DNA from 3 places in the Paenarthrobacter sp. FR1 genome. Region 3 is predicted to be linked to each of the others. Evidence: predicted binding sites of a transcription regulator. Region 3 holds the regulator's gene; each other region holds the start of a gene.
What was found. Region 3 encodes HrcA, which represses chaperone genes, less so after heat shock. Its sites were predicted from a motif close to TTNGCACTCGNNNNNNNCGAGTGCNAA; they were not measured.

Region 1 (10,378 bases), on a different contig from region 3:
TGGGACGACCCCCTGGAACTCAGCGACGCACTCTAGGCCACACCACCAACACCATCAACACAAGGAGAAACACCATGAAGGTCAGGAACTCGCTGCGAGCCCTCAAGAAGATTCCGGGAGCTCAGATCGTCCGGAGGCGTGGACGTACGTTCGTCATCAACAAGAACAACCCGCGGATGAAGGCGCGGCAGGGCTAGGCACAGCCCGTTGTTTAATGGGGGAATGCCAATCCTGAACAAAGACATGTCACTGTGCATTTCGCTCGCGGCCCGGCCCAGCAACATCGGGACCAGGTTCCACAACTATCTGTACGATCTGCTCGGCTTGAACTTTGTCTACAAGGCCTTCGCCCCCGCGGACATCACCCTTGCGGTGGCGGGCATCCGCGGCCTCCCGATCCGGGGTGCCGCGGTGTCCATGCCCTACAAGGAAGCGGTGATCCCGCTGGTTGACGTCATGGATCCGTCGGCCAAGGCCATCGATTCGGTGAACACCATCGTGAACAACGACGGCGTCCTCACCGCTTACAACACCGATTACATCGCCATTGCCCGCCTCCTGCAGGACCACGAAGTCCCCAGCGGCCACACCGTCCTGCTCCGCGGCGCCGGGGGAATGGCAAAAGCTGTTGCAGCCGCCCTGAGGGACGCCGGTTTTACTGCCGTCACCGTCGTGGCCCGCAACGAAACCACCGGCCGTGCGCTCGCCGACCTCTACGGCTTCGATTGGCAGGACGACGTCAACGGAGCCACCGCGGACCTGATCATCAACGTCACCCCGCTGGGCATGGCAGGCGCAGATGAAACCGCCCAGTCCTTTGACGATGCCACCATCGCTGCCGCGCAGGTGGTGTTCGATGTGGTGGCCCTTCCCTCCGAAACGCCCCTCATCACCGCCGCTCGCGCTGCGGGCAAGCCGGTCATCACCGGGGCCGAGGTCATCGCCATCCAGGCAGAAGAACAGTTCGTCCTCTACACCGGCGTGCGCCCGACGCCGGGGCAGGTTCGGGAAGCATCGGAATTCTCCCGACGCTGACCGCATAACGCCCCCTATGCCTGGGCAGTCACCGGTTCCACCACAACAGCCACTCTTTCCTCGCCGATCCTGGTGAGGACCAGGGTGGCTGTTTTCGCGTCCTTGGATTTGATGGGCTTTGCCGGCAGAAGCTGCTTCCGCAATTCCTCGGGTGTCACTGCCGTGCCGCGCTTCTTGATATCCAGTACGGTGATGCCGTTCGATTTCACCCAGGCCTTGAGGGCCTTGACGTTGTAGGGCATGACCTCCAGCACCTTGTAGGCGCGGGCAAAGGGGGTGTCGTGGAGTTCCGGGGCACAGATATAGGCAATGTGTTCATCCACCAAATGCCCGCCCAGCCGTTCGGCGACGTCTGCCACGAGTCCGGCGCGGATCACCGCACCATCCGGTTCGTACAAGAAACCTTCAACAGGCCCGACGGCGGCTACCGGACCGCCGTCGAAATCCTCACCGCTGGTGATTTCGGCGGCGCCCTGGCTGCCAATCAGCAGTGCGGCACGTCGGATTCCGGGACGTGCCACGGCGTTGAACCACAGCGTGACTTCCGTGACGTCACCGCCCACCGAAACCCACTGTGCCTCGCACCCCTTGGGCACGGAGTCGTGGGGCATGCCTGGGCCCATCTTCACGCCCACTGCGCGCCCGGTCGCCGCCAGGTTCTCAACGAAGGACAGGGGAGGGGAAAACGCTTCAGGATCCCAGATCCTTTTGGTCCCGGACGAGGATGTTGTCCGCCGGGCGGGGTCCAACCACACGCCGTCGATCCCGTCCAGTTCCACCGAGGTGGCATCCGAGTGAACCACGGTGGCGTGCGGGAAGGGTATGAGGTTGATGGTGGCGCAAGCTGCGGTGGTTTCATCCATCTCCACCGCCGTCACCGCAATGTCCATGGAAGCCATCGCCAGGGAGTCGGCGCCAAGGCCGCAACCGAGGTCGGCAACGTGGACGATGCCGGCCTTGGCGAAGCGCTCGGCGTGGCGGGCCGCCACGTTCAGGCGGGTGGCCTGCTCCAGCCCCGCCTGCGTGAACAGCATCTGCCGGGCAAACTCACCGAACTTGGCCTCGGCGCGGGTCCGCAAGCGTGATTGGGTCAGGACGGCGGCCACGAGTTCCGGGGAGTGGCCCGCCTTCCGGAGCTCTGCGTTGACGCTGAAAGCGTCGGCCTCCCGGTACGGCCCCAGCGAGGCAAGAAGTTCCCATCCTTCAGTGGTCAGCAAGGGCGCGATCTGTTCCTGCGGTGCGTGAGGCATGGAATCAAGCCTAACGTCGCGGGATATGACAACGTGACCGGCGAATCAGCCGGATAGGGTTGTTTTCATGGAAGACAACGCAGCTCCACAGCCCTCCGCCTTGACCAAGTATGCCCGCCCGGCCCTCATCGTCGGCGCTGTGATCGCCGTAGTCTGCATCGCCTTGTTGATCATCATTTTCGCGCTGGACTCCTTCAATGCAGCCGCCTACTCAGTCTCGGGCAAGAGCGTGAACGATGCCACCGACGAAGCGCGGGAGATTCGCGAGCTCTATAGTGGGGCCCGTATCGGTGGGATTATCGCCCTGGTGGCCTCCGGCGTCGTAGCTGTTGCCGCCGCCGTGGTGCTGTATCTCAACCGCGGCGCGTCCCCGATCGACGAGGACGACGACGGCGAGGACTACGATCTGGACGACCTCACGGGCCGCTGAGCGGCGTTCACCCATGACGAAATGCTGGCACTCACCTTGACCGAGTGCTAACGGCTTACATAGAGTCTTGTTAGCACTCTCCTTGGGAGGGTGCTAACCACGCCAAGCGTTCACCGGCACCGCGACGACGGTTGTACGCCTCGGCACCCTAGTTCTTAGTCCATGAATCAGCTCATGAAAAGGAGAGTCCGAGTGTCGGTCTCGATTAAGCCTCTTGAGGATCGTATTGTTGTTCGCCCGCTCGAAGCAGAGCAGACCACGGCTTCCGGCCTGGTAATTCCGGACTCCGCGCAGGAGAAGCCGCAGGAAGGCGAAGTTGTTGCAATCGGCCCCGGCCGCTTCGATGACAACGGCAACCGCGTACCGGTTGACGTAGCTGTTGGCGACGTCGTCATCTACTCCAAGTACGGTGGAACCGAAGTCAAGACCGGCGGCAACGAGTACCTCGTTCTGTCCGCCCGCGACGTCCTTGCGATCGTCGTAAAGTAACTTCCTGGAGCCCCGCACCGCCGCCGCGTTGGAATCATTCCGACCCGTCAGCGGTGCGGGTTTTCTGTCTTGAAAGGACACAACCATGGCAAAGCAGCTTGCTTTTAACGATGCTGCCCGCCGGTCTCTCGAGGCCGGTATCGACAAGCTCGCCAACACTGTCAAGGTGACGCTTGGCCCGCGCGGCCGCAACGTCGTGCTGGACAAGAAGTGGGGCGCTCCCACGATCACCAACGACGGCGTCACCATCGCCCGCGAAGTCGAGCTTGACGACCCCTACGAGAACCTTGGTGCCCAGCTGGCCAAGGAAGTAGCCACCAAGACCAACGACGTCGCCGGCGACGGCACCACCACGGCAACCGTGCTGGCACAGGCCCTGGTCAAGGAAGGCCTGCGCAACGTTGCTGCCGGCGCCGCTCCGGGCGAGATCAAGCGTGGCATCGAGGTTTCCGTTGAAGCCGTCGCAGCCCGCCTCCTGGAGAACGCACGCGAAGTCGAAGGCACCCAGGTTGCCAGCGTCGCCGCCATCTCCGCGCAGAGCGACGAAGTTGGCGAACTGCTGGCCGAAGCGTTCGGCAAGGTTGGCAAGGATGGTGTCATCACCATCGAAGAGTCCTCCACCACGCAGACTGAGCTGGTCCTCACCGAAGGCATGCAGTTCGACAAGGGCTACCTGTCCCCGTACTTCGTCACCGACGCAGAACGCCAGGAAGCCGTCCTCGAAGACGCCCTCATCCTGATCAACCAGGGCAAGATTTCCTCACTGCAGGACTTCCTGCCGCTGCTGGAAAAGGCGCTGCAGGCCAACAAGCCGCTCTTCATCATTGCTGAAGACATCGAAGGCGAAGCCCTGTCCACGCTGATCGTCAACCGCATCCGCGGCACGCTCAACGTCGTTGCCGTCAAGGCTCCGGGCTTCGGCGACCGCCGCAAGGCCATGCTCCAGGACATCGCCACCCTCACGGGCGCACAGGTTGTCTCCCCGGACCTGGGCCTGACCTTGGACAGCGTTGGCCTCGAGGTGCTCGGTACCGCGCGCCGCATCACGGTCACCAAGGACAACACCACCATCGTTGATGGCGCCGGTACGGCCCAGGATGTTGCCGACCGCGTCGCACAGCTGCGTGCTGAGCTCACCCGGACGGACTCCGACTGGGACAAGGAAAAGCTGCAGGAACGCCTGGCCAAGCTGGCCGGTGGCATTGGCGTGATCAAGGTTGGCGCAGCCACCGAGGTTGAGCTGAAGGAAAAGAAGCACCGCATCGAGGACGCTGTTTCCTCCACGCGTGCAGCCCTCGAAGAAGGCATCGTTTCCGGTGGCGGTTCCGCCCTCATCCACGCCCTCAAGGCACTGGACGAGTCACCCGCCGTCAAGGCCCTGGAAGGTGACGCCGCAGCAGCTGTAGGCATCGTCCGCCGCGCCCTGGTCCAGCCGCTGCGCTGGATCGCCCAGAACGCCGGCTTCGACGGCTTCGTAGTGGTGGCGAAGGTTTCCGAGCTGGAAGCCAACCACGGCTTCAACGCCAAGTCCGGCGAGTACGAGGACCTGATTGCCGCCGGCGTGATCGACCCCGTCAAGGTCACCCGTTCCGCACTCCGCAACGCCGCTTCCATCGCTGCCTTGGTTCTCACCACCGAGACCCTGGTTGCCGAGAAGCCGGCCGAGGAAGAAGACGCACACGCAGGCCACCAGCACTAACAGCCTGTTCCAAGGAAACCCCGGTCACGTCCCCGTGGCCGGGGTTTCTGCTGTCTCCAGCCCTGCGCGAGGCGGCTATTGTCGGCGTACGACGGCGGCGGTACCCTGACGCTATAACGGCGGCTTGGGTGCGCCAACCGGGTGTTCCCGGTCGCGGGATGAGTCACGATGATGCCGGTCACTACCTTGGACCTCGGACGCTCGGCGTTCTCCGAGCATCGCTGGAGCGATGCTCTTGATTGCCTCGCCCGGGCGGATGCCGAGGGCGGCCTGCCTCCCCAGGACATTGAGTTGGTGGCGTCCGTGGCCATGCTCCTGGGGAAGGAATCCGAGGGCGTTGCCTACCTGACGCGGGCCCACGACGAGTACGTGACCGTGGGGGACATTCCGGGAGCGGCCCGCTGCGCCGCATGGCTGGTGCTGTATCTCATGAACCTCGGAGAACCGGCACGGGGTTCGGGATGGTTGTCCCGCGCCAAGCATCTGGTGGAGGGCTTGGCTGAGCCCACGGAAGCTGAGGGCTACCTCCTGATCCCGTCCGCATTGGGAGCGCTCTACGGAGGGAACCCGGAAACCAGCAACGAGCTTTTCAGCCGTGCCCTGGGAATGGGACAACGGTTCCACGACCGCGACCTGACGGCCCTGGGACAGTTGGGCGTTGGGACGGCCCGGATCTCTTTGGGTTTCCCGGATGAAGGCCTCGAGTTCCTGGACGAGGTGATGGTATCGGTGACGGCAGGGGAAGTCTCGCCCATCCCTTCGGGAATCATCTATTGCGCCGTGATCGGCAGCTGCCGCCTGACCTTGGATGTGCAGCGTGCCCACGAATGGACAGCTGCCCTGGCGCGCTGGTGCGGGCAGCAGCCGGACATGGTCATGTTCAGCGGGCAGTGCCAGTCACACCGAGCCGAGTTGTTCATGCTTCATGGAGCCTACGACGACGCCCTGATCGCGCTCAGGATCGCACAGGAGAGATCGCGACACGGGGACCCTGAAGCGACGTGGGGCGCCTGGTACTTGCAAGGCGAAGTCTTTCGGCTGACCGGCCGTTTTGATGAAGCAGCCTCGGCCTATACCAAGGCGGGCCAGACCGGTTTCGAAGCATTGCCGGGGTTGGCTCTTATGCTCGTCAGACAGCACAAGGAACCGCAAGCCCAGGCCATGGTGCGCCGGGCGATGTCGGGCGCAGACCCGGCCAACCGCCGTCGGCTCCTTCCTGCGGTGGTCGAAGTGGAGCTTGCCGCCGGCGACCTCCAAGCGGCACGTGCGGCCGCTGACGAGTTCGGGGCACCGGTTCGGGACACGGGCAGGCCTTTGGAACAAGCACTCGCTGCACAGGGGGACTCCAGCGTGCTGCTCGTAGAGGGCAACGCGGGCGCTGCCTTGGCCGCGGCGCGGAAGGCGTGGCGTCTCTGGTACAGCCTTGAGGCTCCCTATGGCGCCGCCGGCTGCAGGGTCCTCGCGGGGCGTGCCTGCGCCATGTTGGGCGACCAAGACTCTGCCGCCATGGAGTTCGAGGCCGCCAAGGCTGAGTTCGCCGACCTCGGCGCAACCCCGGCGGTTGCCGAGGTCCTGGAACTCACTGGAGAAACGGGCAAGGACATATCCCCGCTGACCGGCCGCGAGCTGGAAGTCCTTCGACTGATTGCCGACGGACACTCCAACCGGACCATCGCCCGGGAGTTGTACCTCAGTGAAAAGACCATCGCCCGCCACGTCAGCAACATCCTTTCCAAGCTGGCGGTGCCATCCAGGGCAGCGGCGACGAGCTACGCCTTCCAGCACGGCCTGCACCGCTGACGCTCCACACCTCCTGCGCAGAAATACCCATGCCGCAGTGCAATGAATGGGCCATTCTGCCGACGCGGACCAGAGGGCTGGGCTCATAGCTTGTCCTTATGAACATTCCACTGCTTGCCGGCACCGTATCCACCGTGCTCTTCGCAGCCAGCATGCTGCCCATGTTGCTCAAGGCAGTCCGAACGAAGGACCTGGCGTCATACAGCCTGGGCAACATGGCCCTGACCAACGTCGCCAACGTCGTGCACTCGTTGTATGTCTTTGATCTCCCGGCAGGTCCGGTGTGGTTGCTGCACACCTTCTACGTGGTGGCATCGGCACTGATGCTCGTGTGGTGCCTGCGATACCGGAAGATGCCCGGTGATGGGCAGCTTGAGGGTCCGGAAACCTCTCCAGCAGTTGTTCACGAACCGCATTTGGCTCATTGATCCTGGCAAACAAGAAAGGAAACGACCATGTCATCGCACCAGAATCCAGTGGTGGACACCGTCATTGTGGGAGGCGGTCAGGCCGGGCTCGCGCTCGCATATTGGTTGGCCAAGGAAGGCAGGGACTTCCTCATACTGGACCAAAACCACAGGCCCGGGGACGCTTGGCGTCTGCGCTGGGACTCGCTGCGGCTCTTCACACCCGCCAAGTATGACGGACTCCCAGGCTCGCCTTTCCCCGGCGACCGCCTGGCCTTCCCCACCAAAGACCAACTGGCTGACTATCTGGAAGACTACGTTCGCCGCTTTGACCTCCCCTTTGTTCCAGGCATCCGCGTGGACGAAATCAACCGGGACGGTGAGGCCTTCACCATCAGGGCGGGCAACCGGATCTGGCACGCCCGCAACGTAGTGATCGCCACTGGAGGGCACCGCATCCCCAAGCGGCCGCCGTTCGCTGGAGAGCTGGATCCGGCAATACTCCAGCTGCATTCCCAGGACTACAAAAACCCCGGGCAGTTGCGGGAAGGTCCTGTGCTCGTGGTGGGATTGGGCAATTCAGGAGCGGAGATCGCCCTCGAAGTCGGACATAACCATCCCACCCAGCTCGCCGGTAAGCCCAGCGCCGAAATGCCGATGCGGCATGGTCGGACGGCCGCACGCTTTGCGCTGCCCGTGGTCCGGTTCCTGGGGCTCTACGTCCTGAACCTCAACACGCCCATTGGTCGCAAAGCGGCTCCGGGGTTCAAATCCATGGCTGCTCCGCTGATCAGGACCAAATCCAAGGATCTGGTTGCGGCCGGAGTCCACTTGGCCCCGAGGCTGGCTGGGGTGTCCAACGGCCAACCGGTCCTGGCTGACGGAACCCGTGTAAAAGCAAGCAACGTCATTTGGTGCACGGGCTATCACGAGGACTATTCGTGGGTAAAGCTGCCGGTGTTCGACCTCCACGGTGAACCGAGGCAGACCAGGGGAGTAGCCGACGACGTTCCCGGCGTGTACTTCATTGGCCAGGAGTTCCTGTTCGCGGCTGCATCGGCAACTTTGCCCGGAGTGGGCAAGGATGCCCGTTACCTTGCCCGGCGGCTGACCAGTGAGCGCCCACCGACGGTGGGGCGGCGCCGGGAAGGGGAGACTCGTTTGCCGATGAGTCGGTAGAACAGCAGTACGGCAACCGCAGCTGACACGATTCCCACAAGGTTCAGTGCCAGCTGCATGGCTGATCCCGCGGCTTTGTTGTATTCGCCCAGGACAAGCGCGACGGCGACATACCCCGCGGCGGGGACTGTTGTGACGGAAATGAAAACCCCCACCAGGGCGGAGGATCTGTGGCTGATCATGGACAGCATTCCCGCAGCCCCGGCAAGCGCGGCAACAATCAATGAATAAGGGCCGGGGTGGTAGATGAATTCGACGGCCGACCCACGCTCCAGCGCATCCAAGGGAAACAGCCCAAGGGGGATCGAGAGCCAGGCCGCAGCGGCCGTCACCACCATAGCGAGTGGGAAACCCACACCAAGTGCAAGGGCGGATGCGCGTATCAATCGCCACTTCCGTTCCACCAGCCCCACAGCCAACGCGGCCAATGGTCCGAACTCGGGTCCCACCACCATGGCACCAACAATTGCGATGGTGGAATCGGTCACAATGCCGATCGCGGCCAACTGGGTGGCTATGAGCAGGAACGCCAGATAGCTCCACGTCAACTTCGAGTCTTCCCCGGTTTGCCTCGACACTTCGTCCCAAATGACGGAATCCGCGGACTCTCCGGGCGCGGACGCCTCGGCCTCGTCCGCGCGAGCGGACAAGACCAGGTCCGGCGACGAAATGGAAATGGAGCCGAGCTCCGGAACCCTCAGCACGTGCAGCCGCCCGATCAGTTCTTCCGCGGATTCCCGGGCTATTTGAACGGTAATCACGTCGCCGGGCGGGACCACCGATGCACCCCTGTGGTGGGCTGTCTCCGCGGTTCCGGTCTGCGCCAGACAACATTCCAGGACCGCTTGGGACAAGTCGGCCGGCACACAAAGGCGCAGTTGCACCATCATGGGGTTCCCTCCTTTTCGTCAGGCTTCAGCGTAGTTCCACCGGTGGACGTCAGGGCTTAACCAGCACAGGTCACGCACAGGTGCGGCTGGGAAAATCCATAGCTGGACCTGCGCTAATTGAGGGTCATACGGCGGCCGGAAAGGCCCTCCCGAATGGGTTCGGCCAGCCAAACCGCGTATGATTGATGCTTTGTGCCACAGCTTTGAGGAACTGCCTAACGTGACTACGCCGACGATCCCAGCCCCTGCCAATCGCGGTAGGCGAGCTTCCGGACCCGTTGCAAAGTCTAAGTTCCGTCCCGAAATACAAGGTCTTCGCTCCCTCGCCGTCCTCATGGTGGTGAGCTACCACATCTGGATCGGACGTGTCTCAGGGGGCGTGGACGTGTTCCTCCTGATCTCTGCGTTCCTTATGACGCTGCAGTTCACCGGACGCTACAAGCAGCGCCGCCCCATGGACCTGTTGCGGCACTGGCTGCATTTGTTCAGACGTCTGCTGCCCGCCGTCGTCGTGGTTCTGCTGGCAACACTCGCAGCTACCTTCGTGTTTCTTCCGCCCACCCGTTGGGTGGAAGTGGTGCACCAAGCCTGGGCTTCGCTGTTCTACTTCGAGAACTGGCTCCTCCAGGGGCTGGCAGTGGACTACTACGCGGCGGACCACAGCCTCGCGAGCCCACTGCAGCACTTCTGGTCGCTGTCCATCCAAGGCCAGGTCTTCATCATGTGGCCCGTCATTTTCGCCACCGTCGCGGTTCTGTGCCGCCGATTCGGCCTGCGGTACAGGGCAACGCTGGCGTACGTCTTCGCGATGATCTTCGTCCTCTCGCTCACCTACTCCGTCATTTTCACCGCCACAAACCAGGCCGTGGCCTACTTCGATACCTTTGCGCGGCTGTGGGAGTTTGCCCTGGGCACCTTGCTGGCACTGGTTCTCCCCGGGCTGAACTTCGCCAAGCCCGTCCGCGTGGTGATGGGCTGGATCGGCGTGCTGGCGATGCTCAGTTGCGGTGTCCTGCTGCAGGTCCAGACCGCTTTCCCGGGGTTCGTCGCGCTATGGCCCACCCTGGCGGCCGTGGCGGTTATTGCCGCAGGCCAGACGGGGAGCCGGTTCGGGGTAGACCGGATCCTCAGTTCCAAGTTCCTGGTCCGGCTGGGCGACAACTCCTATGCCCTCTACCTTTGGCATTGGCCCATCCTGG
Region 2 (10,378 bases), on a different contig from region 3:
TGTGGACCACGGACTCCTGCGTGAAGGCGAAGCCGAGCAGGTCGAACGCGACTTCGTGGCAGCCACGGGCGTCAACCTGTATGTTGCCAACGAGCAGGAGCGCTTCCAGTCTGCGCTTGCCGGTGTCAGCGATCCCGAAACCAAGCGCAAGATCATTGGTCGCGAATTCATTCGTGCCTTCGAGGAAGCGGAGCGGGCCATCATCGCCCAGGCCGCTGCCGAAGGCGAGAAGATCAAGTTCCTGGTCCAAGGCACGCTGTACCCGGATGTTGTCGAATCCGGTGGGGGCGAAGGCGCTGCCAACATCAAGAGCCACCACAACGTGGGTGGGCTCCCGGAGGATCTGCAGTTCGAACTCGTCGAGCCGCTGCGTGCCCTGTTCAAGGACGAGGTGCGTGCCGTTGGTGCCCAGCTCGGGCTGCCACAGGAAATCGTCGGCCGCCAGCCGTTCCCGGGTCCCGGCTTGGGAATCCGGATCGTCGGTGAAGTGACCAAGGAACGTTTGGACCTGCTGCGCAAGGCTGACGCCATTGCCAGGGCGGAACTGACCGCCGCAGGCCTGGACAACGACGTCTGGCAGATGCCGGTGGTCCTCTTGGCCGATGTCCGCAGCGTTGGTGTCCAAGGCGACGGCCGTACGTATGGCCACCCGATCGTGTTGCGTCCGGTGTCTTCCGAGGACGCCATGACGGCTGACTGGTCGCGGTTGCCGTATGACCTCTTGGCCCGGATCTCCAACCGCATCACCAATGAGGTGGACGGCGTAAACCGCGTGGTGCTGGATGTCACCAGCAAGCCACCGGGAACCATCGAGTGGGAATAGCATTGTGAGTGGCCGGCTTCCTTCGGGAGGCCGGCCACTGTGCTTGAATCGGGAGTGCCGATGACCCGCGAATCGGCAGGCACCTGTGAAATGACGGCGAATTTCGCGTCGGAACAGCGTTGCGGAGCGGGCTGACCGGGTATTCCCGCTACCCTCGAAAGTATGCCGGTATGGTCCAAGGCGTCTAAAGCTAGTACAGAAAAGAAGGCAGAAGTTGTGTCAGTAGGTCAAGGCCACGAAGAGGGCTCCGAAGAGCTCCGGAAATGGCTGTCTGGTCTCAAGCCCGTCACCGGGGCGGACACGATGCTGCGTTTCGTCAAGACGCCGGAAGGCGCTATAGATCTTAGTAACGCACACCCTTCCGGGCTGGCGCAGTTACTGGCGGGCCGGCGAACACGCCTGTCCACCCTGATCAGGGACAGGCAACAATATCTGGTGGCTGCGCGGGCAGCGCGCAACATCCGATCCAAGATCTTCGAGCTCAGCAACGATCGCGGTATCGAAGCCGGGTATTTGTCAGCCGGAACGGTGGTGTGGACATCGGCTGTAGGCGGCAAGCCGCAGCGCGTCTCGGCACCCGTCATGCTGACCTCCATCGTGCTCACCGTTAGGCCGGGCGAAGACGACTTCGAACTTCAGCTCACCGAGCAAGCCCGCATGAACCCGGCCTTGGTGCGCCATTTGAAAACTGTCCACGGCATCGTCTTCGACGTCAACGCCGTAGCCCGCATGGCCTACAACACGGCCAGGCTCGATCCCCAACCGGTCCTGGACCGGTTGTCCACACTGGTTCAGCCCATTCACGGCGCCGAGGTGGAGTTCAACCTGCTGGTCACCACTCTGGCCGACCTTTCGGGGAATCTGGACGATCCCTGGATCAACACCAACAACCCAGTCGTTGCCGCGCTCGCTACGGCAGCCAATGGCGGCGACATTGAACCGGAGTCCATCAAAGCCGGCAGGTTCTCCAGCCTGGACCAAAGGGACCCGGCTGATGAACTTCTCTTGCTTGATGCAGACACGGACCAGCAGTACGTGGTGGATGCCGTTCGCGCCGGGGACTCCCTGGTGGTCAGCACCCCTCCGGGAAGCGGGCAGACACAGACGGCCATCAACGCCATCGGCGCCCTGGTCAGCGAAGGCAAGTCCGTGCTGGTGGTGGGGGACAGGCAGTCCAGCCTCGCCGGTCTCTCCGCCCACCTGGAATCGCTTGGCCTGGATTCGATGCTTTTCCGTCCCGGCAACGGCACCACGCCGCAGCAGCTCAAGGGCCAACTGGTCCGGGCCATCATGCGCAACGAGAAAGCCCTTGAACCACAACTGGGCAATCTCCACCAGACCCTGACCGGACACCGTCACGCCCTCATGGACCACGTCGCCTCGTTGCACAACGTCCGTGAGCGGTGGGGGTGCTCGCCGTATCAGGCGATGCAGTCGCTTGCAGAGCTGACGTCCATTCACCCCGCGCCATCAACCACTGTTCGTTTGAAGCGCAGCGTCCTGGACAACATCAAGGACCGTGAGGAGCTGGCTGGGCGCCTGCGTCGGGCTGCCGAACTGGGCAGCTTCAGCAGGGCTTCCACCTCAAGCCCCTGGTACGGCGCCCGCCTGGTTACCCGCAAGGAGACCGAGGAAGCGCAACAGCTTGCACGCCTGGCCGAGGAGAAGCTCCCCGTCCTGCGGGACCGTATGAAGCAGGTTTCCGATCACGCGGAGATCAGGCTGGGAGAAACACTCAGTGAGTGGGGTGCCCAGCTGGAATTGCTGATCGCCGTGCGGGAGAGCTTGGATAAGTTCACGCCCGACATCTTCGACCGGCCGGTCCACGACCTCATTTCCGCTACAGCCAGCTCTGCCTGGCGGCGTGAGCGCAACCTGGAGATGCCATCCATGCAGCGTTCAAGGCTGCGGAGGGTGGCGAAGGAATATGTGCGGCCCGGCGTTCACATCGCAGACCTTCACAGCTCCCTGGTCCTGGTCCAGGAGCAGCGTGCCCTGTGGGCGGGCTACGCCACCACGCAACGCCATCCTGCAGTGCCTTCCGGGCTTGCGGATCTTGGATCTTTGTACCGGGAACTTGATGGTGAATTGCGCCGCCTCGGTGAGGCCCTGAAGCACACATCTGCTGGAGGGTCCCTCCACGAAGTGCCCTACCTGGAGCTCATGGAGCGGTTGGAACGGCTTGTCGCGGATACCGCCACGTTGGAGACGCTTCCCGAGCGCACGCTCTTGATCGAGGAAATGCGCGAGCATGGCCTTGGCGAATTGCTTGCCGACCTCGCCGCGCGAGAAGTACCCGCCTCGTCGGTGGCCGCCGAGCTGGACCTGGCGTGGTGGCAGTCCGCGCTGGAGGCCATGATCAGTGGTGATGATTACCTCGCTATGTCCGACGGCGACTCCCTGCGTCGACTTGAGGCCGAGTACCGCCTTGCGGATCAGGCCCACATCGCCAGTGGCGCTGCCCGGCTTCGGTGGCAGTTGGCCCAGAAGTGGCGCCAGGGGATCCTGGAACATCCACGGCAGGCCGAGCTGCTTCGTGCGTTGCTGAAGGATGGACGGGTCACCTTGCCGGCCCTGAGCGCACAAGCTCCGGACTTGGTGCCGTTGCTGGTCCCGGTGTGGTCGGTCAGCCCGTACCTGCTCACCGGCGTACTTCCTGCAGAGCAGAAGTTTGACGCCGTAGTGATCATCGACGCCGAATCCACGTCCCTGCAGGCCGTTCTCCCCGCCATTGCCCGGGCGCAACAGGTGGTTGCCTTCGGTGATGCGAAGATCGCCAACGCGCGGACGTTCAGTGTGGCAGTGGAACCGCCGGTTGCCGGCGTGGCCAACCACGAGAATGTGGACAGTGCATTCAAGGCGCTGGCCAGGGTTTTGCCTACCTGGCAGCTGAACTGGGTGTACCGCGCGGTGGATGAGGACTTGATCCTTCAGCTAAGCAAGAACTACTACGACGGCGGCCTCCGCCGGCTGCCCGATGGCAACTCGGTCACGGGGCTGGATCGCTCAATCCATGTGGAGTACATTCCCGACGGAACCGGACTCCCCGGGGCTGACCATGAGGGTGTGGAGTCCGTCACCGCCGAAGTCAACCGCGTAGTGGACCTTGTCTTCGAACACGCCAGGCTCAGGCCCCGCACGTCCTTGGCTGTAGTGACGGCCAGCCTGCGTCACGCCGCACGGATCGGCGAGGCCATCAGGCTGCAGTTGCCTAACCATTCTTTGCTGTCTGCTTTCTTTGGCGCCGGTCCTGAGTCCTTCCGGGTGGTGGACCTTGAGCGCGCCCAGGGCCTTGTGCGGGACCACGTTATTTTCTCGTTGGGGTACGGCCGGACTCCGCATGGCCGCGCGCTTCATTCCTTCGGTCCGCTGTCCGTGGAAGGCGGGCGGAACCGCTTCGCCCTGGCGATGACCCGCGCCCGCCGTTCCATGCACGTCCTGAGCTGCTTCCGGCCTGAGGACCTGGATCTTGACCGCCTTGCCCACGGTGCGGTGGACTTCTACGAACTGCTGGACCGGGAGCTCTCCGGAAACAGTAACCTCGGAACACCTGCGTCCCGTGCCGTCGCCAGTGAGCAGGCCCTGGGGGAGGACCCCCTGGTAGCTGACTTGGGGGAACGCCTGCGCGCCCGGGGTGCCCGTGTCTGGCACCTCTACGATGGCGTGTTGGACATCGCGGCGGCGGCTGACCCTGTGCACACGATTGGCAGGGAGGGCGCTGAGATCCCTACGCCGGTTGCCATCGAGTCCGATGGCACCGAACGCTACAGGCGCATGAGTGTCCGCGAACGCAGCCGGTTGCGGCCGCAACTGCTGGAGCGCATGGGGTGGCGATACATGTCGCTGTGGACCATTGAGGTCTTCACTGACCCGTCCTCCTGCGCTGATCGGATAGGTTCTTACCTGGGGCTCGAGAACCACATTCCGCAGCCTGCGGCCTCGCCTCAGCATGGCTTCCTGGACATGGATGTTGAACAATTGAATCTGGACCATGCGCAGCCAACGTTCGGCCGGAGTTCGGCCCGACGGGCGGACGGCGAATCCAGTAACGCTGCCGGCGACGACTCCGACGTCGCTGAGGACAAGAAGGAAGCACCAATGACGGCACGGGGAACAGAGGCAGAAGACAGTTCCGTGGAAGAATCCGGCGAATCACTCAGCAGCATAGAAAGCGACGCTGCAGACGCGAAGGGAGCAGGGGTGAAGCCCAGCTCCGGCGGTATTCTTCCCACCAAGGCTGCCGAAGACGACCCTCGTCGATGGGGCGACGAGGCAGGCTACGACCATGAGCAGTGGCTGAAGGAGCAAAAGCCCCCGCACTGGGGCTGAATGGCTCCCGGTTGCTGATCTGGTCATTGCTGGTTCACCAACACAAAGAAAAGCTTGCCCTGCGTTGACGCGCCGGCAAGCTTTTCTGCTTGTTGGGGATCGGCCGCCACCACAACCAGCCCGTCGGTGTCGCTCGTTCCGAGCCATTCCCCAGTCTTCCCGCCTTGGGATGAGGTCCACAGCACCGGAACAGGGCCGGCCAGCACTTGGCTCTGCCTGGACTCGTCATAGGAGCCTGCCGCAGTGAGGACCACAGTCACCAGCTGGCCGGGGGAGAGTAGCTGGATGGATGAAGGATCGGCCATACGAAGCGGCACAGCTGCAGTGCCCACAGGTGCTCCGGTGAGGAGCCCCGGTCCCAGAAGGTTGGACTCGGCAGGGGCTTGGCCCTTGCCGAGGGGCGACGCGAGTTGACGGCCAACCAGGGCCTCAGCATCCACCAGTGTGCCGGAGATGGCGAGGTCAGGTGGCATGGACGCGCGGGTGAAATCGGACGCGGTGAGGACGGCACCCGTAGGAAGGTCGCGTGCTGCGACAAGGACGCTGACTCGCTGCTCGGACGCTGGAGTCAGTTGCTGTACGACGATGCCGGCGGCCACACACAGTAAGAGGGCAACCGTGAGACGACGGTTGCGTCCGATCCAGGACGTCCATCTGCGTCGGAAGCCTCGCCGGTGACCACTGCCCCGCGCCTGATTGCGGGTGCCCCCGGCGACGTTACTGCCGGGGGAAACGGAGCGATGGGCTTGGGATCGGCGGACCCTGGGCCGGGCGGCGGAGGCCGCTGAGCGTTCGGAGCGGGCCAGAAGCGTGCTTGGTGAGGTGTGTGGCATGCGGCCACGTTAGCCAGCAGTCCTGGCCCCCAGACAGCGCCCCGGAGGCCTATGTGGAAAAAGTCAGGTTAGCTGGCCGCGGCCGCAGCTGCGGGGGCGGCCGCCGGGGCAGAGGACGTGGCTGCAGGGGCTGCCGGGGCAGCGGAAACCGTGCTGCCTTTGGCATCACGGGAGTCAGTGCGGTAGAAGCCCGAGCCCTTGAAGACAACGCCAACGCTGTTGAACTTCTTGCGAAGCGCGCCCTTGCATTCGGGGCACTCCGTCAGGGAGCTGTCAGAGAAGGACTGGACGATGTCAAAGGCATGGTCACAGTCTTTGCAGGCGTATGCGTATGTGGGCACTGAGTTCCTCCTTCAGGACAAGGTTCAGGTCCTGTGCAGCAGTGCCGGAGATAATCCGCATTAGCAGTCGCAGGGCCTGAGTGCCAATTCTATCATCCGGCCAGCTGGCCTGTGCCAGTGGATGTGCCGGAACTCACCAAGGTCGTCACACTGTCCCGGCGGTGTCGTCCAGCCGGACGACACCGGAGGGTGTCAGGACTTCCCGCACAGGGCGATCAAAGGCTTCGGCGGGAATGGAACCAGAAGGCAACAGATCGTCGTCGTACACCACAGCGATGGTGGGCGGCCTCTGGCCGGAAGCGTCGAGGCCCTGGAGGAGCCGGTCGTAGTAGCCGCCACCTTGGCCGATCCGATTACCGTCCCTGTCCACCGCTGTTGCCGGCATGAAAATGCCCGCAATCCCGGCTATCACGGAGCTTTCCAGTCGTTCGCCTTCGGGTTCATCGATCGGAGCATAAGCTGACCGCACGAACAGTGTGGCGGGTGTCCAATACACCCAACTCAACTGCCTGCCCGGCTCGCAGACCGGGAGGAGTACGCGGTGGCCGGCCTTGTGGAGCGCCTCGATGAGCGGCAGCGTGGGCGGCTCGAAAGCCACCCCGACATAGACCGCATAAGTGGCTGCCGGGCCGGGGGAGATTGTCTCCGCCCACGCCACGCCGTGCTGCGCGATCGCCTCGCCCGCGGCCAGGATTTGTTCGGGTGCGAGGGTCCGCCGCTGGAGGCGCCGGCTACTGCGGATGTCTTCCTTCGTTGCCATGTGTATCCGATCCTGAAGCTCGCGTGATGCCGGTCGAACAGCGGGGGCTGTCCGTAGTGGAAACTAAAATGCGCTTCCCGGCGCGGCGAGGGTTTAGCCGTTGATGTGTTCCTTCCGTTAGATTAGTCCGGTGACTCTCGATAACAATGCTGTCCGTAAGGCCGTCATCCCCGCAGCGGGTCTTGGTACCAGGTTCCTCCCTGCAACAAAGGCGATGCCGAAGGAAATGCTGCCCGTGGTTGACAAGCCAGCCATCCAGTACGTCGTCGAAGAAGCGGTCAAGGTGGGTCTGCACGACGTCCTGATGATCACAGGACGCAGCAAGCGCGCCCTGGAAGATCACTTTGACCGTGTCCCGGCCCTGGAAGCGACGCTGGCGGAAAAGGGCGATACCGCCAAGCTTGAGGCCATCCAATCCGCCACCAACCTCGGCGACATCCACTACGTTCGCCAGGGCGACCCTAACGGCCTCGGCCACGCTGTCCTTCGTGCAAAGCAGCACGTCGGCTACGAGCCGTTCGCCGTTCTGCTCGGTGATGACCTGATCGATGCCCGCGAAGACCTGCTGAGCGAAATGATCGCCGTCCAGCAGAAGACCGGCGGTTCAGTGGTTGCCCTCATCGAGGTGGAGCCTTCCAAGATCAGCGCTTACGGCTGCGCCGACGTCGAGGACATCGGTGAAGAGGGCCACGTGCGCATCAAGCAGCTCGTGGAGAAGCCGTCTCCGGAAGAAGCTCCGTCGAACCTCGCCGTGATCGGCCGCTACGTGCTGCACCCGGCCGTATTCGATGTCCTGGAGAAGACGGCCCCCGGACGTGGTGGCGAGATCCAGCTGACGGACGCCCTCGAAGTGCTCGCTGCAGGCGAAGGTGAGGGCTACGGCGTGTACGGCGTGGTCTTCCGCGGCCGCCGCTACGACACCGGTGACAAGCTCAGCTACCTTAAGGCCTGCATCGAGCTCGCCTGCGAACGCGAGGACCTCGGTCCCGAGCTGCGCGAGTGGTTGCCGACCTTCACTGCCGCACTTCCCAAGTAACACCGCATGTACGGCTCTGCGATCTGGCCGGTGACGCTGGAAAGCGGAGACCTGATTCTGCGGCCCATCCGATACCGCGACAAGCGGGAGTGGTCCGAAGTCCGTTCGCGGAACAGTGAGTGGCTGGCGCCGTGGGAGGCGTCCAACCCGGCCCCGGGTGGACGCCTGCCCAGTTACCGCCAGATGGTGGCGTCCCTGAATGATCAGGCCCGTCAGGCGACGGCGCTGCCCTTCCTCATTGTTGAGCGCACGCCCGGCTTCCGGGAGCCGAGGATCGTGGGGCAACTGACGGTGTCATCCATTGTGTGGGGCTCGGCCATGATGGCCACACTGGGCTATTGGGTTGATAAAGAACGAGCCGGGCACGGTATCGCTCCGACGGCGGTTGCGATGGCAACCGATCACTGCTTCAGGGTGTTGGGGCTTCACCGGATGGAAATCAACATCAGGCCGGAGAATGCACCCAGCCTGCGGGTGGTGGAGAAGCTTGGATTCCGCGATGAGGGCTACCGCGAAAGGTACCTGCACATCAATGGCGAGTGGGCTGATCACCGTTCCTTCGCGCTCACGTCCGACGAAGTCCCGGAGGGACTCCTGCGCCGGTGGCTCAGAGGATAAACGGGCAGGTCATGGGCCTTTTTGGCCGTATCTCCAGTCATTTGCGGACTCGACCACGACACACCGGTCGCAATGCCGCCACCCCCGGTGATTTGCTTCTACGGTTTTGAATGTGGACTTCCCTCTCAGCAGCTCAGTGATACTTGTGGTCACTGTTGCGCTGTGGATGGTTTGGGTGGCGCCTTACGTTTTGCGGAACAGGCGGCAACAAGTCCAAGCGGCCGCTGTCCCAGCAGAGGCATTTGATGATGAACCAGACGACGCGCAGGCAGGGGTGGTACTGACTTTGGCACCTCAGCAGGAGAAACCGATGGAGACCATGCACAGCAAAGCACAGGCGTCGCCCCAGGAATCCCGCACGGCTGAGTCGTCTGCTCGAAAAGCTCCGGTCACTCCCTTCACCATCCGCTATGCACGGTGCACGTTGGCGTTGGCCGGCCTCGCGCTGCTGCTGACCGCAGTGATTTCCGGCGTTCTCCGTATCTTTGGAACCGGATCCGTGTGGTTGCCGTTGGTATCACTCATCGGTGCGGTAGTGGCCGTCGTCGTCCTGCGAAGGCTCGCCCTCAGGGATCTCCGCGAACGCCGTGCCCGCCGGGCCGCACAGGCCTCACCTATTCCTACGCCTGCGCGCTATTTGCCGAAGGACCAGCCTGTCGAATCGAAGGACACGCCGGTCTTCGATGCCGAAGCCAGCAGCCGCGAGGCTGCCCGTCTGTCCGCCGTGGAACTTCGCCAGGCCGCATTGGCTGTCGCTGTTGCCGCTGGCGACGAATCCGCTCAGGCCGCCGAGGGCGTCAAGGGCGCAAGCTGGGAGCCGGTGGCGGTTCCCAAGCCCACGTATGTTGATGCGGCCAAGGCGCCCAGGCCCGCTCCCGAACCCTTGGATCTTCCCGAGGCGCCCAAGCCCGTTGGCAAGCCCGTCCTGAAGCAGGCTGGCGAGCAGCCAGTCGCGTCAACGGTGGCAGTTGCGTCGGTCAAGGGCCAGAGCGCACTCAGCAACTTGGACAACATCCTTCAGCGCCGCCGCGCATAGCCGCCGATGACCTCCCTCTGCGTTGCCGGTGGGACGGGTCAGGTTGGTCGTGAGGTTGTCCGTCTCGCTCTTTCGGCGGGGCACACGGTAACCGTCTTGAGTCGCCATGTGCCGCCTTCCAGATCGGAGAAGCGTCACGACGGCGCCACCTACTTAGCGGGCGATGTCACCACGGGCGAAGGGCTGGCGGCCGCTGTGGCTGGTGCCGACGTCGTTATTGACTGCCTGGAAGGTCAGTTCGGTAAAGCCCAAAGGCAATTTGCCGACGGCGGCGCACGCCTGCTTGCCGCCGCGCACCTTGCCGGTGTCCGGCGGGCGGTGGCCTTGTCCATCATCAACTGCGATCTAAGCACGTTCTCCTACTACGTCTCCAAGGCGGACAAGGAGCGGGCCTACCATGCGGCTGAGCTGGAAACTGCGGTGGTGCGTGCTACGCAGTTCCATGGTTTGGTGGCGATGATCTTCGCTGCCGGCGCCAAGGTTGGCCTCATTCCGTCGTTCAAGGGAGTGAAATTCCAATCCATCTCGCCCGTGGACGTGGCCGGAGCGCTGCTGGCAGTGGCGTTGACGGATCCGTTTCCTGAGCGGCACAGCGTGCGCAC
Region 3 (9,430 bases):
CATCCTTGCCCAGGAATTCAGACAGCAGTTCCCGCTGCAAGCCGAACATCTCTTCTTTTTCCTCCGGCTCTGCATGGTCAAAACCAAGCAGGTGAAGGATGCCATGAGTCGTCAGGAGCAGCATTTCATCCTGCGTGGCGTGCCCGGCATTGCGGGCCTGTACCTCCGCCACCTGGGGGCAGATGGCAATGTCGCCCAGCATTCCTTGAGGCGTGGGCTTGTCCGGAGTGCCCGGAGTCAGCTCGTCCATGGGTACGGACAGAACGTCTGTTGCCCCGGGCTCGTCCATCAGTTCAATGTGCAGTTTTTCCATGGCCGGTTCATCCACAAGGAGAATGGACAGCTCGGCTTGGGGGTGAATATACAAACGCTCAAAGATGAAGCGCGACAACGTCACCAGCTGCGCTTCATCCACCGCTACACCGGACTCGTTGTTAACTTCAATGCTCATTTACGTTCTCCACGTTTGTGATTTGTGCCTGCGGCGTCAGTGCGGTGCGCGTCATCCCAGGTGCTGTACGCGGAGACGATATCGGCCACCAAGCGATGGCGGACGACGTCAGCGGCATCGAGGATGGAGAAATTGACGTCATCAATTCCCGAGAGGATTTCGCGGACAATCCGCAATCCGGACGTGGCGCCAAAGGGCAGGTCGATCTGGGTGACATCGCCGGTGACCACCATTTTTGAACCGAAACCGAGCCGGGTGAGGAACATCTTCATCTGTTCCGGCGTGGTGTTTTGAGCTTCGTCGAGGATGATGAAGGCGTCGTTCAGCGTGCGTCCGCGCATGTAGGCCAATGGTGCGACCTCAATGGTCCCTGCGGCCATCAGCCTCGGGATCGATTCCGGATCCATCATGTCGTGCAAGGCATCGTAGAGCGGCCGAAGATAGGGATCGATCTTGTCGCTCAACGTTCCGGGGAGGAAGCCCAGCCGTTCACCCGCTTCCACGGCCGGACGCGTCAGAATGATCCGGCTGACCTCCTTCAGCTGGAGTGCCTGCACGGCCTTGGCCATGGCAAGGTAAGTCTTTCCCGTACCTGCAGGGCCGATTCCAAAGATCACCGTGTTGTCATCAATGGCATCCACATAGTTCTTCTGGTTCAGCGTCTTGGGCCGGATGGTTCTGCCCCTGCTGGACAGAATGTTGTGTGTCAGGACATCTGCGGGGCTCTGCACCGACTGGCTCTTCAACAGCGAGACGAGCTGCTGGAGGACGTCAGGTGTAACCACGGTTCCCTTGGCCACGAGCCCGCGCACTTCCTCAAGGAGACGCATGATGCGTGAGATGACGGCTGAAGGGCCTGTCATTGAGAGCTCATTGCCCCGGACATGGAAATTGACGTCCTGGAACTGTTCCTCAATGAACCGCAGGGCTTCGTCATGGCTGCCCAGCGAGTGAACCATCTGCTCGGAGTTATCGAACGTGACAACTTCCGTGCGCGTGCCCGGTAACGAATGCGGGAACTCAGTGGGTGGCTGGTTGCCGTTTCCGGTCCTGAGCCGCCCGTTCAAAGATTCACTCATAGTGCTGGCCTAAGGGCCTGATCTCCTCCGGTTGGTCGTATTTACCCCATCGATTCGACATTCTGGCCGCCTACGAGCGCCAGCCTTGATGCCGGAATGTCTTCAATCCTACGCCAGCGCGGCCCGCCATGAACCCCCAATCGCGCGCCCCCTCAAGGCCTTCGGCGGAATGCCGACATATTGTCTCAACTCTGCATCAAGCGGGTATCAATCATGTTTCAGTTGGCTGCAGTCCGCACTATCCCGGCCGACCGCCGTCGACGATGTGCCAAGCTGGCATAGCGGGTGGAATCAGCACCCCGCAGCCCGGCCCCTGCGGCAGCGGCTGCCGACCATCCAAGGCAGGACAGGAAAACCCCATCACGGAGCCAGCAAGCAACGGAAACGGCGCACGCAAGCGGACCAAGTCCGCCATTGCCGCGCCGGCGATGCTTGCCGTCTTGCTGCTGACAGGCTGCATCGCCAATGGCAACGGCAGCCAAGCGACCCCCAGCTCGCCATCGCTGACGGTCCAGGAGGCGCCGGCGAGCAATGCGCCGTTGGAGACGACACAGGCGTCCACCAAGATTCCGGTTTATTGGATCGGACGCAGTAAGGAAGAGGTCTACCTCTACCGCGAGTTCAGGGACATTTCCGGCGACGGAAACCCGGTGACCACGGCATTGCGGATCATGATGGCTCAAAAGCCCTTGGACCATGACTTCTTTACCCCCTGGCAGGAACCGAGCAGCCTCGCGAGTTCCATCTCGGGAAAGAACGTCATCACGGTCGATATTTCCCGCGACGCCTTCAACTCGAACCTCGACGCCGGCATGGCCCAACGTGCGGTCCAACAGCTCGTGTACACGGCCACCGCGGCCGCCTCATCCTCGGGACTCATCAACTCCGGCCAGCAGATCCAGGTGGTCATCCTGGTTGACGGGCATAAGGACTACATGGCGTTCGGACAGGTGCAGCTGGGTGAGCCCCTGGCGCGCGATGCGTCGCTGGTGGCCCCACTCTGGATCATAGATCCCCAGGAAGACACCTCCATGCCCACGGGCTTGGTCAAGTTCAACGGCCGCAGCACCGACAGTTCACGGCCAATCGATTGGCAAATCCTCCAGGACAACGGCAAGGGTGAGAAGACCAGCCTTCTCACGGGCCAGACCAAGGCAACGGGCGAACCCGGACAGTATGGCCTCTTTGCCTTCGGCGCCACTTTGAAGGCCGGCAAGTACGAACTTCGGGTCTCGCAGGTTGATGATGCCGGCAACACCATCGAAACGAGTACGGACACCCGCTTGTTCAGCGTCGGCTAGGCGCCGAGGGCCTGGTGGGCGCCGCGGCGCAGGTCACCAACGCCCCAGAACATCGCTGGCAAGCACGACGGCGGCGGGTCCTGCCGTCGACGACCGCAGGACATGGTTGCCCAACAGTGCCGTGACGGCACCGGCGTCGCTGAGCCGTGTCACCTCTCGTGGTGAGATTCCGCCTTCCGGTCCAACGATCAGGAGTACCTCGCGTGAAGACCCGACACTGGCTCCACGCAACGCTTCCGACGCCGTCAGGACAGTTCGCAATGGATTCTTGGCATCCTCATGCAGGATGACGGCCAAGTCAGCAGCGGCGACGGCTTTTGCCAGGGCGCCGGTGTCCAGCATGGGCCTCACCTCAGGAATCCATGCCCTGCGCGCCTGCTTGGCTGCGGCAGTGACCACGGACTGCCACTTGGCATGCGCCTTGGCGGCTCGATCACCTTTCCACCGCACAATCGCGCGTTCCGACTGCCACGGAACAACGGCATCAATTCCCAGTTCCGTGGCTGTCTCGATGGCGAGTTCGTCGCGATCGCCCTTGGCCAGGGCTTGGACCAGAACCAGGCGGACTTCAGGTTGCTCCTCGAACACCACGTCCGATGCCGTCACCGTCAAGGTGCTGGACCCTGCCTCGGCGACAGTGCCGGTTAGCCGGGCCCCGGCACCATCGGCAATATCCACCGGCTCCCCCACGGCCAGGCGCCTGACCGTCACGGCATGGCGGGCTTCAGGGCCGTCCAAGACGAACGTGGAACCCGGGTCCACGTGGGCGAGGCTCCCGGCCGCGGTGAAGAAAACGGGATTGCTCACCGCTACAGGTTACCGAGCTTGTCCCGCAGCTTGGCGAACATGCCGCCGCTCGCTACAAGCTTCCCTTCCGTGAACTGCTCCCCGCGAAGCTTGGCAAGCTGCTGCAAAAGCTCTTCCTGGGCGGGGTCCAACTTAGTGGGCGTTTCCACGTGCAGGTGCACCTTGAGGTCGCCTCGACCGTAGCCGCGGAGGTGGGTGACACCCAACCCCTTGAGCGTGATGATCTCGCCGGACTGGGTGCCGGCCTTCACATCGATGTCCTGGGCGCCATCGAAGGTTTCCAGCTGGAGTTCCGTTCCCAGGGCGGCGGCCGTCATAGGCACACTGAGGGTGGCGTGGAGGTCGTCGCCCTCACGCATGTACATGGAGTCGTTGTTGACGCGGATCTCCACGTAGAGGTCGCCGGCAGGTCCACCGGCCGGCCCTGCTTCGCCTTGTCCGGACAACTGGATACGCGTGCCCGTTGCGACGCCGGCCGGAACCTTGATGGTGAGGGAACGGCGGCTGCGGATGCGGCCCTGTCCGCTGCACTCGTTGCAGGGATCCTTGATGACGGTGCCGAAGCCTTCACACGAACCACAGGGAGCGGTGGTCATGACCTGGCCGAGGATGGACCGAACGGCACGCTGGACCTGACCGCTGCCACCGCAAATGTCGCAGCGTTCCGGATGGGTACCTGGCCGGCAGCAGCTTCCGTCACACGTGGGGCAGATAACCGCGGTGTCCACTTCAAGCTTCTTGTTGACGCCGAATACAGCATCCTTGAGATCGATGCGGACGCTGATGAGTGCATCCTGGCCGCGACGAACACGCGAGGCCGGCCCGCCATGGCCGCCGCCCCCGCCAAAGAAGGTGTCGAAGATGTCCTGGAATGCGAAGCCCTGGCCGGAGTATCCGCCACCGAACCCGTTGTCGGTGCCGTTCTCATTGCCGGTGGCATCGTAGACGCGGCGCTTCTGGGGGTCCGACAAAACCTCGTAAGCATGGGTCACGGCCTTGAATTGCTCCGCGACATCTTCGCCCGGGTTTACGTCCGGGTGGAGTTTCCGCGCCAACTTGCGGTACGCCTTTTTGATCTCTTCCCCGGTGGCTTCCGGCGAGACTCCCAAAACGTCATAGTGGCTGCTCAAAGTCGGTATCTCTTCCTTGTTGTACTGCGGATGTTTCCTCGGGTCGGCGGTCAGCCGCCGAGAATGCGTGAAAGGTAACGGGCCACGGCACGAACTGCGGCCATGGTGGTGGGATAATCCATTCGCGTGGGGCCCAGGATGCCCACCTTGGCACCTGAGCCATAACCGGTGGCCACAACGGAGGCCTCTGCCAAACCGTCGTAGGGGTTCTCGCGGCCAATGCTCACGGTCACACCGCGGGGATCATCCCCCATATCGGACAACAACCGGAGCATGACAACTTGTTCCTCGAGGGCTTCCAGAACCGGCCCGATGCTCAACGGGAAATCCACGTTTGAGCGGGCGAGGTTCGCAGTGCCTGCCATCAGGATGCGTTCCTCGCGGCTGGTGTCACTCAGCGCCTGAAGCCCCTGCGCCAACGTTTGCGCCAAGCTGCGAAGCTCGGGTGGGCACAGTGCAACCACAGAGGGCAGCACCTGCGGCAACAGGGCCAGTTGCGTGCCGGCGATGCTGCCGAGGAAACGCGAGCGAAGAAGCATCAAGGCCTCGTTGCCCACATCCGAGCCCGCGTCGATGACCTTTTGGCCGACGCTCCCGGTGTCCGCAATGAGGACAACAAGTACTTGCTTGGGGGCAAGGAGGACGAACTCCACGTGGCGTACCAGCGCTCGGTTGGAGTGCGGATACTGCACGACGGCGACCTGGTTGGTCAGTTGCGACAGGAGCCTTACCGTGCGCTCCAGAATGTCGTCGATGTCATCAGGGCCCTCAAGAAGCGAGTGGATGGCCCGACGCTCGGCGGCAGAGAGCGGCTTCACTTGCGAGATCCGGTCGACGAACAGCCGGTAGCCCTTGTCCGTGGGAATGCGTCCCGCACTGGTGTGCGGGGCCGCAATCAAGCCTTCTTCTTCCAGGACTGCCATATCGTTGCGGATGGTGGCGCTGGAAACGCCCAGATGGTGCCGTTCGACGAGGGCCTTGGATCCAACAGGCTCCCGGGAATGCACGTAGTCTTCAACGATGGCACGCAGCACTTCCAATTTGCGTGGCTCACTCATTGCTCCACCTCCTGACGACTGCCGTGGTCCCTGCGACCGGTCACGCGGGATCTCGAATCGGACCACCGCTGTTAGCACTCAACATGCCCAAGTGCTAACAAGTCTAGTATGAGCTACCCCGTTGCTAGCATTGAAACCGCCCACGGCACATATGAGCGCATGGGCCCGGTAGCGACTGCGGCCGGTTCTGACTTCCAGCACAAAGGTAGGAACTCCTTGGCTTTCGACAACTGGGGCCCGCAGGATTTGTCCGCTCCTGCCAAACGCCAACTGCCCGAGGTGGCCGTCCAGCGCGGTATGGTCCTCGAAGATGTCCAGTCGGGCTGGGTCGGCGAAGTCACCCGCGTGGAAAAGTCCGGCGGAATGCACATCGTGTCCCTTGAGGACCGACGAGGGAAGACGAAGTCGTTCCAGCTCGGATTTGGCTTCCTGCTGGAGGGCCAGGCCATCCGTCTGCTTCCGCCTGCCGCGCGCCCTCCCGCGTCAGCACTTCCTGCCGGACGAACGGCCTCGGGCTCCGTGAAAGTGCAAGGCAGCCGCGCCCAGGTGGCCAAGGCCAGCCGCATTTGGGTGGAAGGCAAGCACGACGCCGAACTCGTCGAAAAAGTCTGGGGTGACGATCTGCGTGTAGAGGGAATCGTCGTGGAACCCTTGCATGGCGTGGACGACCTCAAGTCAGCCATCGCCGATTTCAGTCCGGGACCGGACCGTCGGCTCGGCATCCTGGTGGATCACCTCGTGACGGGCTCCAAGGAGTCACGCATCGCGGCCGAGGCCATGACAGTCCCCGGCGCCGTGGGGAACGTCTTGATCGTGGGCCACCCTTACGTGGACGTCTGGCAGGCAATCAGGCCCAAGGTCCTGGGCATCGAGCAATGGCCAACGGTCCCGCGAGGCATTGACTGGAAGACCGGGATTCTTAGCGCGTTCGGCTGGCCGCACGCGACCGCCGAGGATGTTGGCCTGGGCTGGCAAAGGCTCCTCGGTGCAGTGCGCAGCTATGCCGACCTTGAGGCATCATTGCTGGGCCGCGTAGAGGAAGTCATCGACTTCCTCACCGTCCCCTGAAGCAACGCCCGCCGGGAACCGCGCTGGCGTGCCATCGGGGCGTTGGTCCCGGGAAGCACGTTGGTGCCGGTATTCTGGGACAGCAACACCGCAGCATCTTTTAACAGCAAAGGGAAGACACCGTGGCAGAGAACGCTCCTGAAGAACCGGGCAGCGCCGCAGGCCGGCCCCAGTACCATGGCGCGCCTGCCAACGCACTCCCGCTGACAGCCAGTGAGGACAGGCAGTGGGCTACGCTGGCGCACTTCGGCGGAATTCTGGGCTGCCTGCCGTCGCTGCTCATCTACTTGATCTTCAGGGACCGCGGACCGTTCACGGCCCAGGAATCCAAGGAAGCGCTGAACTTCACCCTGCCGCCCACCATTGCCGCCGTTCTGGCGAACATCCTGGTGCTGCTGCCCGTAGTGGGCAATGTCTTTGCTGTGATCGCCACCGCCATCTGGGTTGCACTGACGTGCTTCTCCGTCTCGGCCGGAATCCGGGTTAACCACGGACAACCGCACCGTTACAAGCTCAACCTGCGCTGGATCAAGTAGTGTCCCCGGCGCCGACGGACGGCGCTATTCGGGCAGGATTCGGCGGACCACTGCGTCGGCCAGCAATCGCCCCTTCAAGGTGAGCACCAGACGGCCCCTGAAGGCTTGAACCGGGTCCACCAGTTCATCGGCGATCAGCCCTGCCATCGCGTGCCGCCCAATCGTGTCCAAGGCATCTACGGCAAGACCTGTCCCCAGCCGCGCCTCCAACATGATGCGCTCGACTTCCCGGGTATCGGCATCGAGGTTTTCCCGGCCTGCGGCCGGCGAACTTCCTGAAGCCAACCGTCCCGCGTAGGCAGTGGGGTGCTTAACATTCCACCAACGAACGCCTCCAACGTGCGAATGGGCGCCGGGGCCAATCCCCCACCAGTCATCGCCACGCCAGTAGGCCAGATTGTGCCGGCACGCTTGTTCGGGCGACCTGGACCAGTTGCTGACCTCGTACCAGCTCAAACCCGCTTCTGAGATCATTGCGTCGGCCAGTTCGTACTTGGCGGCATGGTCGTCGTCGTCAATTCCCGGCACTTCACCGCGGCGGATCTGGGCAGCAAGTTTAGTGCCGTCCTCCACGATCAGCGCGTAGGCGCTGATGTGATCGGGTTGGTAAGACAAAGCCGTCTCAAGCGACAATTGCCAATCCGCCATGGATTCCCCGGGCGTACCGTAGATCAGGTCCAGGCTGACCGCGAGGCCGGCCTCACGCGCCCACTGCACAACGAGCGGCACACGACTGGGGGTATGGGTGCGGTCCAGCACCTTCAGGACATGCGGCACGGCAGACTGCATGCCAAACGAGACCCTGGTGAAGCCGGCGTCAGCCAGCACCTTCAGGGACTCAGGGGTTACGGAATCAGGGTTGGCCTCGGTAGTCACCTCGGCGCCGGGTTCAAGCCCCCACTGCCCGACGGCGGCACGCAAGATCCGGGCCAAATCCTCGGCTGGGAGGAGCGTGGGAGTCCCACCACCGAAGAAAACGGTACCGAGAGGCCGCCGCGGCAGGCCCGAGGCATCAAGGGCCCCAGCCGCGAAGTCAAGTTCGGAAATAGCCGTGGAAGCGTAGGCATCCTGCGAGGCACCGCCACCGAGTTCCGTGGCCGTGTAGGTGTTGAAATCGCAGTAGCCGCATCGGACGGCGCAAAACGGGATATGGACGTAGAGCCCGAACTTGCGGTGCTCGACGCCGGCCAACACCTGCGGAGGCAGTATGCCATCCGCAGGTGCCGGATCGCCCAAAGGTAGGACGCTGGGCATCTACTTCTTGGCCTTGTCCTTGGACTCGTCAGTGGTCAGGGCTGCGATGAATGCTTCCTGCGGCACTTCCACGCGACCCACCATCTTCATGCGCTTCTTGCCTTCCTTCTGCTTTTCCAGCAGTTTGCGCTTACGGGTGATGTCACCGCCGTAGCACTTGGCAAGAACGTCCTTACGGATGGCGCGGATGCTTTCGCGGGCAATAATGCGTGATCCAATGGCAGCCTGGATGGGCACCTCGAACTGCTGCCTGGGGATGAGCTCGCGAAGCTTACCGGTCATCATCACACCGTAGGCGTAAGCCTTGTCGCGGTGTGTGATGGCGCTGAAAGCATCCACTTGTTCGCCCTGCAGGAGGATGTCGACCTTGACCAGGTCGGCGACCTGCTCGCCGTCGGCCTTCCAGTCCAGCGAGGCGTAGCCACGCGTCTTGGACTTCAGGAGGTCGAAGAAGTCGAAGACAATTTCGGCCAGCGGGATCCAGTAACGGAGTTCAACGCGGTCCTCGGACAAGTAGTCCATGCCGCGCATCTGGCCGCGGCGGCTCTGGCAGAGCTCCATGATGGACCCAACAAACTCGTTGGGCGCGAGGATGGTGGCGGAGACCATAGGCTCACGAACCTCGGAGATTTTGCCCGTGGGGTACTCGCTGGGGTTGGTGACGTGAATGACCTTCTTGTCCTCGAGGGTCACCTCGTACTCCACGTTGGGAGCGGTGGAGATGAGGTCCAGGTTGTACTCACGTT

Region 1: a site for HrcA is predicted at 2,740-2,766, ahead of groES (co-chaperone GroES). Genes of this name have one in related genera too.
Region 2: a site for HrcA is predicted at 6,387-6,413, ahead of ACR30Z_RS02170 (FmdB family zinc ribbon protein). Genes of this name have one in related genera too.

The regions. Positions count from the first base shown of each region.
Region 1 is NZ_JBPFSF010000001.1:486,539-496,916, reverse strand. Features, by position in the region: gene ACR30Z_RS02300 (GTP-binding protein) at 1-36, shown strand, start outside; gene ykgO (type B 50S ribosomal protein L36) at 75-197, shown strand; gene ACR30Z_RS02290 (shikimate 5-dehydrogenase) at 223-1,035, shown strand; gene ACR30Z_RS02285 (THUMP-like domain-containing protein) at 1,050-2,285, opposite strand; gene ACR30Z_RS02280 (hypothetical protein) at 2,353-2,715, shown strand; gene groES (co-chaperone GroES) at 2,908-3,204, shown strand; gene groL (chaperonin GroEL) at 3,290-4,903, shown strand; gene ACR30Z_RS02265 (LuxR C-terminal-related transcriptional regulator) at 5,075-6,703, shown strand; gene ACR30Z_RS02260 (hypothetical protein) at 6,802-7,131, shown strand; gene ACR30Z_RS02255 (flavin-containing monooxygenase) at 7,159-8,289, shown strand; gene ACR30Z_RS02250 (DUF389 domain-containing protein) at 8,202-9,179, opposite strand; gene ACR30Z_RS02245 (acyltransferase family protein) at 9,358-10,378, shown strand, end outside.
Region 2 is NZ_JBPFSF010000001.1:460,805-471,182, reverse strand. Features, by position in the region: gene guaA (glutamine-hydrolyzing GMP synthase) at 1-823, shown strand, start outside; gene ACR30Z_RS02180 (AAA family ATPase) at 986-5,152, shown strand; gene cpaB (Flp pilus assembly protein CpaB) at 5,176-5,985, opposite strand; gene ACR30Z_RS02170 (FmdB family zinc ribbon protein) at 6,054-6,326, opposite strand; gene ACR30Z_RS02165 (5-formyltetrahydrofolate cyclo-ligase) at 6,472-7,086, opposite strand; gene galU (UTP--glucose-1-phosphate uridylyltransferase GalU) at 7,217-8,122, shown strand; gene ACR30Z_RS02155 (GNAT family N-acetyltransferase) at 8,129-8,740, shown strand; gene ACR30Z_RS02150 (hypothetical protein) at 8,886-9,776, shown strand; gene ACR30Z_RS02145 (SDR family oxidoreductase) at 9,783-10,378, shown strand, end outside.
Region 3 is NZ_JBPFSF010000006.1:109,686-119,115, forward strand. Features, by position in the region: gene ybeY (rRNA maturation RNase YbeY) at 1-451, opposite strand, end outside; gene ACR30Z_RS13335 (PhoH family protein) at 448-1,530, opposite strand; gene ACR30Z_RS13340 (GerMN domain-containing protein) at 1,794-2,831, shown strand; gene ACR30Z_RS13345 (16S rRNA (uracil(1498)-N(3))-methyltransferase) at 2,865-3,638, opposite strand; gene dnaJ (molecular chaperone DnaJ) at 3,641-4,768, opposite strand; gene hrcA (heat-inducible transcriptional repressor HrcA) at 4,819-5,826, opposite strand; gene ACR30Z_RS13360 (DUF3097 family protein) at 6,043-6,894, shown strand; gene ACR30Z_RS13365 (DUF4870 domain-containing protein) at 7,017-7,430, shown strand; gene hemW (radical SAM family heme chaperone HemW) at 7,455-8,684, opposite strand; gene lepA (translation elongation factor 4) at 8,685-9,430, opposite strand, start outside.